2 regions of the Actinoplanes teichomyceticus ATCC 31121 genome follow, and region 2 is predicted to be linked to the other one. Evidence: riboswitches for the same ligand, from Rfam matches in the RefSeq annotation. Region 2 holds a riboswitch; the other holds the start of a gene.

Region 1 (4,705 bases), 2.3 Mb from region 2:
TGGTCACCGCCTGCCCGGCGAACCTCGGGTTGCCGGTGACCGTCACGGTCGCCGCGCCGGTGGCCCGGGAGGTGGCGGTGATGGCCAGCGCCGGAACGACCTGGATCAGCCGGGTGCCGGAGACCCGGGCGCCGGCCCGGACCTGGAACCGGTAGCCGGTGTTGAGGGTCTGGACGAACGAGTAGTTGCCGGCGTTGTTCGGCGTCGCCGTGGCGACCCGGGTGAAGCTGCCGCCGGTGGCGGGCGCCCGCCACAGCTCCACCGTGGCGTTGTTGCCGGCCGAACCGGTGATCGTCGCGGTCCTGCCGACGGCCACGCTCGCCGGAGCGGAGGTGATGGTCGGCGCGGTCGGCGCGGGTGCCACGTCCTCGGACCGGATGGTCACGACGGCCGTGCCCTGGGTCACCGTGGCGCCGGTCGGGCCGGGCGTGCCGAGCCGCACCTCGAACGTCTCGTCACCCTCGGCCGTCCGGTCGTTGATGATCGGGACGCTGACGTTCGCCGTCGTGGTGCCCGGTTGCAGCGACAGCGTGCCGCGGGTGGCGACGTAGTCGCTGCCGGCCGTGGCCGTGCGGTCCACCGTGTAGTACGGGACGGTGACGGTCTGCTGCGTCGACGTGGTCTCGCCGTTGAAGGTCAGCGTCACCGGCACGCTGACCGTGCTGGCCGGCTCGTCGACCGACGCCGTCTCGGCGATGGAGGCGGACGGCGGCAGGTCGCCCGGATCGTCGTTGATCCGGAACACGCCTGTCGTGCTGCCGATACCGATCGGCGAACCGGTCGTCTCGGTCACCACGACCCCGAAGGTCTCCGTCGGCTCGTCGACGTTGTCCGGTTCCAGGTAGACCTCGGCCAGCGGCACGTTGAGGGTCGGCGCGGCGGCGCCGGCGGTGGCGGTGACCGTGGTCTGCGGCGTCGGCGACGTGCTGACGGTGAAGTCCTGGGTCGCGGTGGCCGCGTTGGCGCCGGTACCGACGTAGGTCAGGCCCAGGGTGTAGGCGGCTTCGGCCACGCCCACCACCGTGCCGTTGAGGCGCAGCGTGGTGCCCTCCGAGCCGGAGGTCTGGTTGAACGTGATCGTCGGGGCCGCGTCGTCGTTGCGCACGGTCAGCGTCGCGGTGTGCTGGCCGCCCGGCGCCACGGCGGACGCGACGTTCGAGCCGCCGACCGAGACCGTCGGGGCGACGGTCGCCGTCTCGTCCGTCTCGAACACCGTGTCCGCGTTGATCGGCACGTCCAGGTAGCCGACCGTGCTGCCCGCGGTGATCGTGACGTCGTTGCTGGCCGGGTTGTTGTAGTCGTCCTGGCCGTACGTCCCGGGCGCGTTGGTGCCGGTCTCCTCCAGGGTGACCGGCGTGAGCGGCATGCTGAACGTGACGTCGGCGTTGGTCGGCCCGCTCAGCCGGATCGGGATACGTGCCGTGGTGGTGCCGGTGCTGCCCTCGGCGATCGACACGTCCTCCACGGTCCACGCGGGCGCCACGTCGTCGCCCGCCTCGGTGATCGTGAAGGTCTGCGGGGTGAACGTGCCGATGGAGCCGTTCGGGCTGGTCAGCGCGAGGGTGAAGGTCTCACCGCCGGGTTCGTAGACGGTGTCGCCGATGATCGTCACCGGGATCGTCGCGGTGGTCTGACCGGGCGCGATCGTGAGGCTGCTGTTCGTGGCCCGGTAGTCGACGCCCGCCGTCGCGGTGCCCCCGGTGATGGCGTAGTCGATCCGGACCGGAACCGTCTGCGCCGCGGGCAGCGTGATGGTGATCGCCGCGTTCGTCTCCCCGCTCGCCCCCTCGGCGAAGGTGTAGACGGCGGGTGTCTGGGCCGAGGCCGACACCGTCGGGATCGGCGCGCTCTGGGCGTCGGTGATCCGGCCGGTGGCGGTGGTCGGGGTGCCCAGGGTGGCGCCCAGCGGGCCGGAGATGGTGGCGGAGACCGTCTCGGTGCCTTCGAACACCGAGTCGGCCAGCGTCGTGACCAGGGCCAGGCCGTTCAGGCTGCGGGCCGGGATGTTGACCGCGCTGGCGTTGAGCGGGGTGTAGTCGCTGCCGGCGGTGGCCGGATTCGCGTTCGCGCTGGCCGGCCCGTTCGCCGTGGTCACGCTGACGGTCACCGCGGTCTCGGACCGGCCGGAGAGGGTGAGCGGGAACGCGAGCACCGAGTTCTCCGAGGCGGGGGACGCGTCGCCGATGCTCACCGTCGGCACCGGGTCGTTGTCGGCGATGGAGACGCGCGCCGAGCGCGCGGCGGTCGACACCGGCTGGAGGGCGGTGTACGAGACCGGCACCTGGACGTCGAAGTACTGCGGGGTGGTCCCCTCGTACAGGGGATCGTCGAGAATGGTGATCTGGATGGGGGCGGTGGCGCTGGTCTCCCCTTCGGGGATGGTCACCGAACCGGTGGCGGCCGTGTAGTCCTGGTACGCCAGCACGCCGGTGGAGATCGCCGTCCGGTCGACCGTCTCCCATGGAATCGTCACGCCGCCGGAACCGGCCGGCTCGGTGAGGGTCACCGAGACGGTCGCCGTCGCGTAGTTGTGCACCGGGCTGGAGGGGGTGCCGGTGATGACATCGGTCTCCGGGATCGGAGTGGCGGACGTGGTGAGATAGAACTGCGGTGTGACCTGGGCGAGGGCTGGTGAGGCCACGAACGCGGGGGCGAGGCCGATGATGCCGGCTACCGCAGCCGACAGGACCGTCCGCACCGACTTGGGGCCACGCAGCACCAGCGGCACGGAGCCGCCCGGGGCCGCATGGCGGTTGTGATCGTGCATGTCTTTCTGTCTCCTTCGGCGGCTGGGCTGCCTCCATCGGGGAGGCCCCTGGCTTTGCGACCCCGCCTCGCGACGGGTTTGCCTGTTCGGGTACAGCACCTTCAGGCGGTTGCGGAAACCGGCTGTACCGGCGATGAGCAGCTCAGCCACCGGACGGAATCCAGCGCTAGCTGCGCCTTCCGTAATCTAATCGGCGTACTGCACGCTTACCGGCGGAACGCATTTTTCCGGCGTAAATCCCCCGCAATGCTCCGGGGTCGCTTTCGGTCCGACATAGGACCCGCGGGCTACAGCAGGCCGTGGCGCATGGCGGTGGTGACCGCTGCCGTACGGTCGGCGACGTCCAGCTTGTTGAAGACCCGCAACAGATGCGTCTTCACGGTGGCCTCCGAGATGAACAGACGCCTGCCGATGTCGGCGTTGGTCAGACCGGCCGCCACCAGGTTCAGCACCTCGGTCTCGCGCGCCGACAGGGCCGGTGGGGCGGGCCTGCGCACCTGCCGGATCAAGGTGGACGCCACGCTGGGCGCGAGCACCGTCTCGCCACGGGCCGCCGCGCGCACCGCGCCCGCCAGCTCGGCCGGTGACGCGTCCTTGAGCAGGTACCCGCTGGCGCCGGCCTCGATCGCGCGCAGGATGTCGCGGTCGGACTCGTAGGTGGTCAGCACCATCACCCGGATGCCCGGGTCGGCGGCCAGGATCCGGCCGGTGGCCTCCACCCCGTCCCCGCCGGGCATCCGCAGGTCCATCAGCACGAGGTCGGGGCGTGCGCGCAGGGCGAGCTCGGCGCCTTCCGCGCCGGAGGACGCCTCGCCGATCACGGTCAGGTCCGGCTCGGCGTCGAGCATCCCGCGCAACCCCATCCGTACGACCGGATGGTCGTCGACGAGCAGCAGGCGGATCACGCGCGCACCTCCGTAGTGGCCGGTGGAGGAGCGGGAACCTCCAGCTCGATCGTCGTACCGGTGTCCGGGTCACTGCGCACGGTCAGCACGCCGCCCACCTGCTCGGCCCGCGACCGCATCCCGGGCAGCCCGAACCCGCCCGTCGAAGCCGGGGCGAAGCCACAGCCGTCGTCCCGGATCACCACCCGCACCGCCGCCGGAGAATACGCCAGCAGCACCGCGGCCTCCCGGGCCCGGGCGTGCCGCCGCACATTGGCCAGCGCCTCCTGGGTCGCGCGCAGCAGCACCACCTCGACGGCGGTCGGCAGCTCACGGGGCTCCCCGGTGACCCGGAACCCGGCCGGCACGCCGGTCTCCTCGGTGAACCGGGCGGCTTGACGGCGTACCGCATCGAGCAGACCGGACGCCAACGCGGACGGTGCGAGGGCCGCGACGATGGCCCGGCTCTCCGCCAGGTTCTCCCGCGCGGTGCGGACCGCGAGCGCGAGGCGCTCGTCACGCAACCCCGGATCGGCCGCCTGGATGAGCGTGATGATGCTGGTGAAGCCCTGCGCCAGGGTGTCGTGGATCTCGCCGGCCAGGCGGGTCCGCTCGGCGGTGACGCCGGCCTCGTGGGAGAGCCGGGCCACCTCCGCGCGGCTGGCCTCCAGTTCGGCGATCAGGTGCGCCCGCCCGGTGCTCTGCTCGATCACCTTGATGATCCACAGGCCGAGCCAGATGCCGGACGCCGCGGACACCGCGGCGATCACCAGATCCATCCGCACGTCGCCGTGCCCGGTGACCACGTCGGCCACCACCGGCACCGCGTTGACCAGCAGCACCGCGGCGATGGCGACGCCGGTCGGCGCCATCCGGAAGATCAGCGGAATCACCGCGAAGAGCAGCCAGGCGGCGGCCGGGAGCGCGACGATCGCCACCGCGAACAGGGCGATGTGCACGAACAGCACGACGATCGAGATGATCCCGTCGCCCACGCGCCGGCTCAGCCGCCGCCCGACCGCCGCGTGCAACCCGGCCATCGCGGCCAACGCGA
Region 2 (4,705 bases):
GCGACGGTCACGTTGTCGCGCGCCGCCACCGCGCTCCGGGTGTCGGCCAGCCGGTCGAGCCGCTCCTGGATCAGTTGCAGCCGGTCGCGTACCCGGGCCGGCACGTCGGTGATCGCGCCGCGGTGCTCCTGGAACACCCGGATCCGCGTGTCGACCGCCGCGCCCGCCTCCCGGTACGGCTCCGGCGGCGCGTCGGCGGTCGCCAGGTACGCCGCGGCGGCCATCCGCTCGCGTTGCAGCAGGCGGCTCAGCCCGGAGAGGTCGGCGCTGAGCGCGGTGAGGTCGGCCACCCGGGCGGCGTCACCGGCCCGGCCGCGCACGTCCATCAGGCGCAGGGAGGCCAGCGCCAGCACCGCGATCAGCGGGATGATCAGCAGGCCGCCGAGCTTGGCGCGGATGCTCGCGTCCCGCAACCGCGGGAGAGGACCACGTCGCACAGCCAGGCCCGAGGATCCCGTGCTCACGACATCTCCTTCGCGATCGTCCCGCACCACTGGGCACGCCGAGAAGCTGTCGTCGATGACGCCGGCGTGAAACCACCCGAGGCCTGCGGTCCGGCCCCGTCCGGCGCGCGCAGCAAGGTGCGTGCCGTTATCGGCACGGCGGCGATTTCATCAGAACCCTGTGGGGTTTGGGAAGCCTGGATCCTCCCGGAAACCGCCCGGCTGTCCGAGTGGTAACCGCGCGCGGGCGCGTCCCGCGACCGCCGCCGGGGCGTTGACGTGCGCGGATGCCTCATCCCCGGCCACCGGCGCGGCCGGAGCCGCCGAACACCTTCACGATTCCAACCACTATGTGAGAGTCCCGTCCCGCGTTTGCCGAAACCACGGCTTCTGAGCAGGGGTCTCACGTTCGCAGGGATGGGCACGACACGGCGGACACGCTGTCCGCTCCGGACAGTGTCCACTCTGGAGGTACGTCTGGCAAACATCCCTTCCGTCGCCCCCTCGTCACCCCAAGTAACGCCCATACATTCACAAAGTTCGATTGGTGGAGATCCATACTTTAGGCTGCCTTAAGAACCCGGTCTCCCCCTGGCGGAGCCGCCGCCGCATTCCGTAACGTGCCCGGCATGGCATTTCGGAGCTGGGTGAAGCTGCTCGCCACCACCGCCACGGCGGCCGCGGTGATCGGAGCCGGCCAACTCGGCATCGCCTACGGGCTCGGAATCGTGCGGCTCGACCGCGTCCTGGACGTCACTGCGCGTGACCAATGGACCGCGCAGCTCGCCTGGGTCGCCTGGATCGCCATGACCGCCGCGGCGCTCGGCGCGATCGTCGCCACCGGCCTGCGCCCGCGCTGGCGGCCCCGCCCGGTCGGCCCCGGCGGCGCGCTGGCCATCGGCCTGACCGCCGGACTCGGCTCGCTCGCCGTCCTCCCGCTGACCATGCAGCCGGCCCGGGCCGCGCAGATCGCCGGGGTGCAACCGGTGTTCGTGATCGGCGCGGCGGCCGGACTCGGCGCCGCGGCCGGCATCTTCGCCGGCTGGGCCGCCGCCGCCAAGCCCGCGGCACGGTGGAACGTGGCCGTCCTGAGCGTGCTGATGTGGCTGGTCGCGCTGGTCTCCACCGGCCCGGCGCTGCTGCCCGGCCGCACCCCGGTCACGATCCGCCTCGGCGTGCTGAACGGCAGCCTAATCCCGCCCGCCGTCGCCGGGCACACCGCGTTCCTCACCATGCCGACCCTGGCCCTGCTCGCCGGCCTGGCGATCGGCTGGGTGGCGCGCAAGCGGCGGATGTCGGCGCTGGCCGCGGGACTGGCCGGGCTGGCCGGTCCGGCGCTGCTCACCACGGCGTACCTGGTCGCCGGCCCGGAGTCGGCCGCGGCCGGCTTCCGCGCCGACCCGTACTGGTCGGCGATGACCGCGTGCGGCGCCGGCGTGCTCGGTTCGGTGCTGGCCACGATCATCCGCGGCGCCCCGGACCGGGTGGCGACACCGGAGAAGCCCACCCCCGCCGCCGAGGGCCCGACCGCGACCCCGGCCGCCACCGGTCCGGGCGCGACCCCGGCCGCCACCACCGCGAGCCCGGCCCCGGCCGCCACCGGTCCGGGCGCGACCCCGGCCGCCACCACCGCGAGCCCGGCCCCGGCCCCCGCCGCCCCGAGCGCGACCCCGGCCATCGCCGAGACGGCGCCCGCGCTGCCGAAGCGGGACGCCCCGACGCGGTCGGCCATCGCGCAGGCCGCGGCCGCCGCGGCGCTGCGCCCCGACGAGCAGTTGCGGCCGTCCGACACCGGGGTCATCACCGCGGCGCCCGGCACGCCGAACAACCCGTTCTCCGGCGGCACCGGCAGCCCGTTCCGCTCCGGCGCCCCGTTCCCCGCCCAGCCGGCGCCCACCCAGGCCCCGCCGCAGGCGCCGGCTCCGGAGAAGGCGCCGCGATTCTCCGGCCAGCAGCCGACACCGGCATCCGGGGCGCGCGGCTGGCGAGCCCGCCGGGCCGCGGCCGCTGCCGCCCCGGCCGCTGCCGCCCCGGCCGCTGCCGCCCCGGCCGCGGACTCGTTCAACGGCTTCGCCGCCGGCCAGCCGACCGGTCGGGCCGGCTCGATCACGGCCGAGCAGCCCCGGGTCCCGGCGCCGCGCGGGCCGGTCGTCGAACCCACGTCGATCAGCGGCCCGCACCCCGGGGGCCAGCGCCGGTCCACCGCGGAAACAGACTATGTCGATTGGGTGAGCGGGCTCGGCGGACAGTAAAACATCCGTGAACTCCGATGAAATGATGTAGCCGGGAGGTACCGCCGGGCGGCCCGGGCCGAAACGATGGCCGGTGTCCGCGCCCCATCCCCTCGCCGCACATCGGAGTTCGACCGTGACCCATCCCCTGCCCCGCGTCCGCAAACTGCTCCTCAGCCTCGCGCTGGTGTTCGGGCTGGCCGGCACCGCGCTGGTCGCGCCGGCCGTGGTCGCCCCGACCCACACCGCCGCCGCGCAGGCCGCCGTCCACTCCTCGTGCACGATCAGCCGCTGCTCGGCGGCGCGCACCGCCTACACCGGCTGGGGGACGCTCGGGTGGCCGACCAGCGCGGGCTGGTACTCGTGGCCGTACGGCAACTACAACTACACCGGCGGAACCTTCCAGAACCGGGAGGGCTACCTGCCGTCGGCCACCTACAACGAGTACGACGTCTACTCGCGGGCCAGGGGCGCGTCGCGGGACGCGTACCGGATCGTGGTCAACCGGAGCACGAAGGTCGCGTACTTCACCCCGGACCACTACGTGACGTTCTACAAGCTCTGAGACCGTTTTTGCACACGTGCGGCGGCCGTCTGGCAGACGGCCGCCGCGCTGCTTTTCCGGTCGTCCGGCCACCGGTGTCCCGTTGCGCGCAACCCACGTGCCGGCGGATCGCACCCGACGGATGCTCAAGCCCGCGGATTCAGCGGACCGGCGCGGAAAGTCACCGCGAAAGCTCACCCGGCCCCGGCTACCGGCCGAACAAGGCGGCTGCCAGGGGATAACGGAGTCCGCTCGGCGAGAACGGCAAACCCGGCACGAGCCGGGGACGCGAAGCCGCAGGACCCACGGGGTCGGCTGGGCTACCACCGGACGAACAGGGGAACGACCGATATGCGTACCATGCTCCAGCTCCTCGGCGGCGTGGCCGTCGCCGGCGCCGTCGCCGCGGGCAGCACCGCCTTCACCGCCGCCGGGCTCACCACGTCGATCAGCAGCGCCACCATCATCGGTGGCGGCAAGGTCGGCCTGACCGTCGACGGCGCCGTGCTCAGCGCCGCCTCGCTGGTGGCCGACGGCACCTACGGCGAGCGCATCACCGGGGCGACGCTCACCCTCGCCGGCGCCAGCGCGGCGCTGCCCACCACGGCCACCGTGACCGGCGTGCTGACCGGCACGAGCGCCGGCGGCACCCCGAGCACCACCAAGCCCCTCACCTGCTCGTACAACAGCGGCACCACCAAGTGGGACTGCACCGTGGCCAACACCGGCACCGACTACCTGACCGTGGTGACCGCCCTGGACGTCACGGTGGCCGCCTGATCCGGCAATCCCTGCCACCGCCCGGGTCCGATGGCAGGATGACTGCTGTTCGCCATCTGCCGTCCGGCATGACGGAGTAGCCATTTCCCGGGCCCGACGTCTGACAATGGCCGCCATCCTCACGATGGCGGCCATTGCCGCATGGGCTGTCGCCACGCATCGCATCTCCTACGTCGTCACGCACGGCGTCAGCATGGAGCCCACCTACCGGGCCGGCGATCTGGCGGTCCTGCTGAGAGCCGATTCCTACGAAGTCGGCCAGATAGCCGCCTACCATGGTTCCGGCGGTGTGGAGACGCTGCATCGCATCATCGGCGGCGACGCAGAGACCGGCTATGTCTTCCAGGGCGACAACAACCCGTCGATCGACGCGGTCACCCCCACAGCCGATGAGTTGATCGGGCGGGCGGTCCTCCATGTCCCCCACGGCGGCGCCTGGCTGCGGCCGCTGCTCAGTCCCACCGGTCTCGGCGTGCTCGGCTTCCTCGTCGTCAGCGGCGGGGCGGCCCGAGCCCGGACACGCAGGGACATGCCTCGTGGGCGCCGGAAGAAGAGAGTGAAGGGCATGGCTGGCCAAGGCGGCTCCTGGGGGACGGCTGCGCTCGCCGTCAAGGCCGTCGGCCGCCTCCACCCCGCCCTGCGCGTCCTGGCCGCCGTGACCGCCCTGTGCGCGGTCGCCGGTACGCTCCTCGCCGTCCTGGGCTGGA

Evidence for each region. A riboswitch is a leader RNA that binds a small molecule or an ion and turns the genes downstream of it on or off. The one in region 2 is predicted to bind cyclic di-GMP.
Region 1: another riboswitch for cyclic di-GMP. It lies ahead of ACTEI_RS29065 (Calx-beta domain-containing protein); the one in region 2 lies ahead of ACTEI_RS03190 (hypothetical protein).

What each region holds. Positions count from the first base shown of each region.
Region 1 covers NZ_CP023865.1:6,630,112-6,634,816, forward strand. The annotation lists gene ACTEI_RS29065 (Calx-beta domain-containing protein) at 1-2,767, opposite strand, end outside; cyclic di-GMP riboswitch class I at 2,782-2,860, opposite strand; gene ACTEI_RS29070 (response regulator) at 3,055-3,672, opposite strand; gene ACTEI_RS29075 (sensor histidine kinase) at 3,669-4,705, opposite strand, start outside.
Region 2 covers NZ_CP023865.1:675,941-680,645, reverse strand. The annotation lists gene ACTEI_RS03205 (sensor histidine kinase) at 1-464, opposite strand, end outside; gene ACTEI_RS03200 (hypothetical protein) at 1,073-2,695, shown strand; gene ACTEI_RS03195 (ribonuclease domain-containing protein) at 2,811-3,239, shown strand; cyclic di-GMP riboswitch class I at 3,472-3,546, shown strand; gene ACTEI_RS03190 (hypothetical protein) at 3,570-3,998, shown strand; gene ACTEI_RS03185 (DUF5305 family protein) at 4,123-4,705, shown strand, end outside.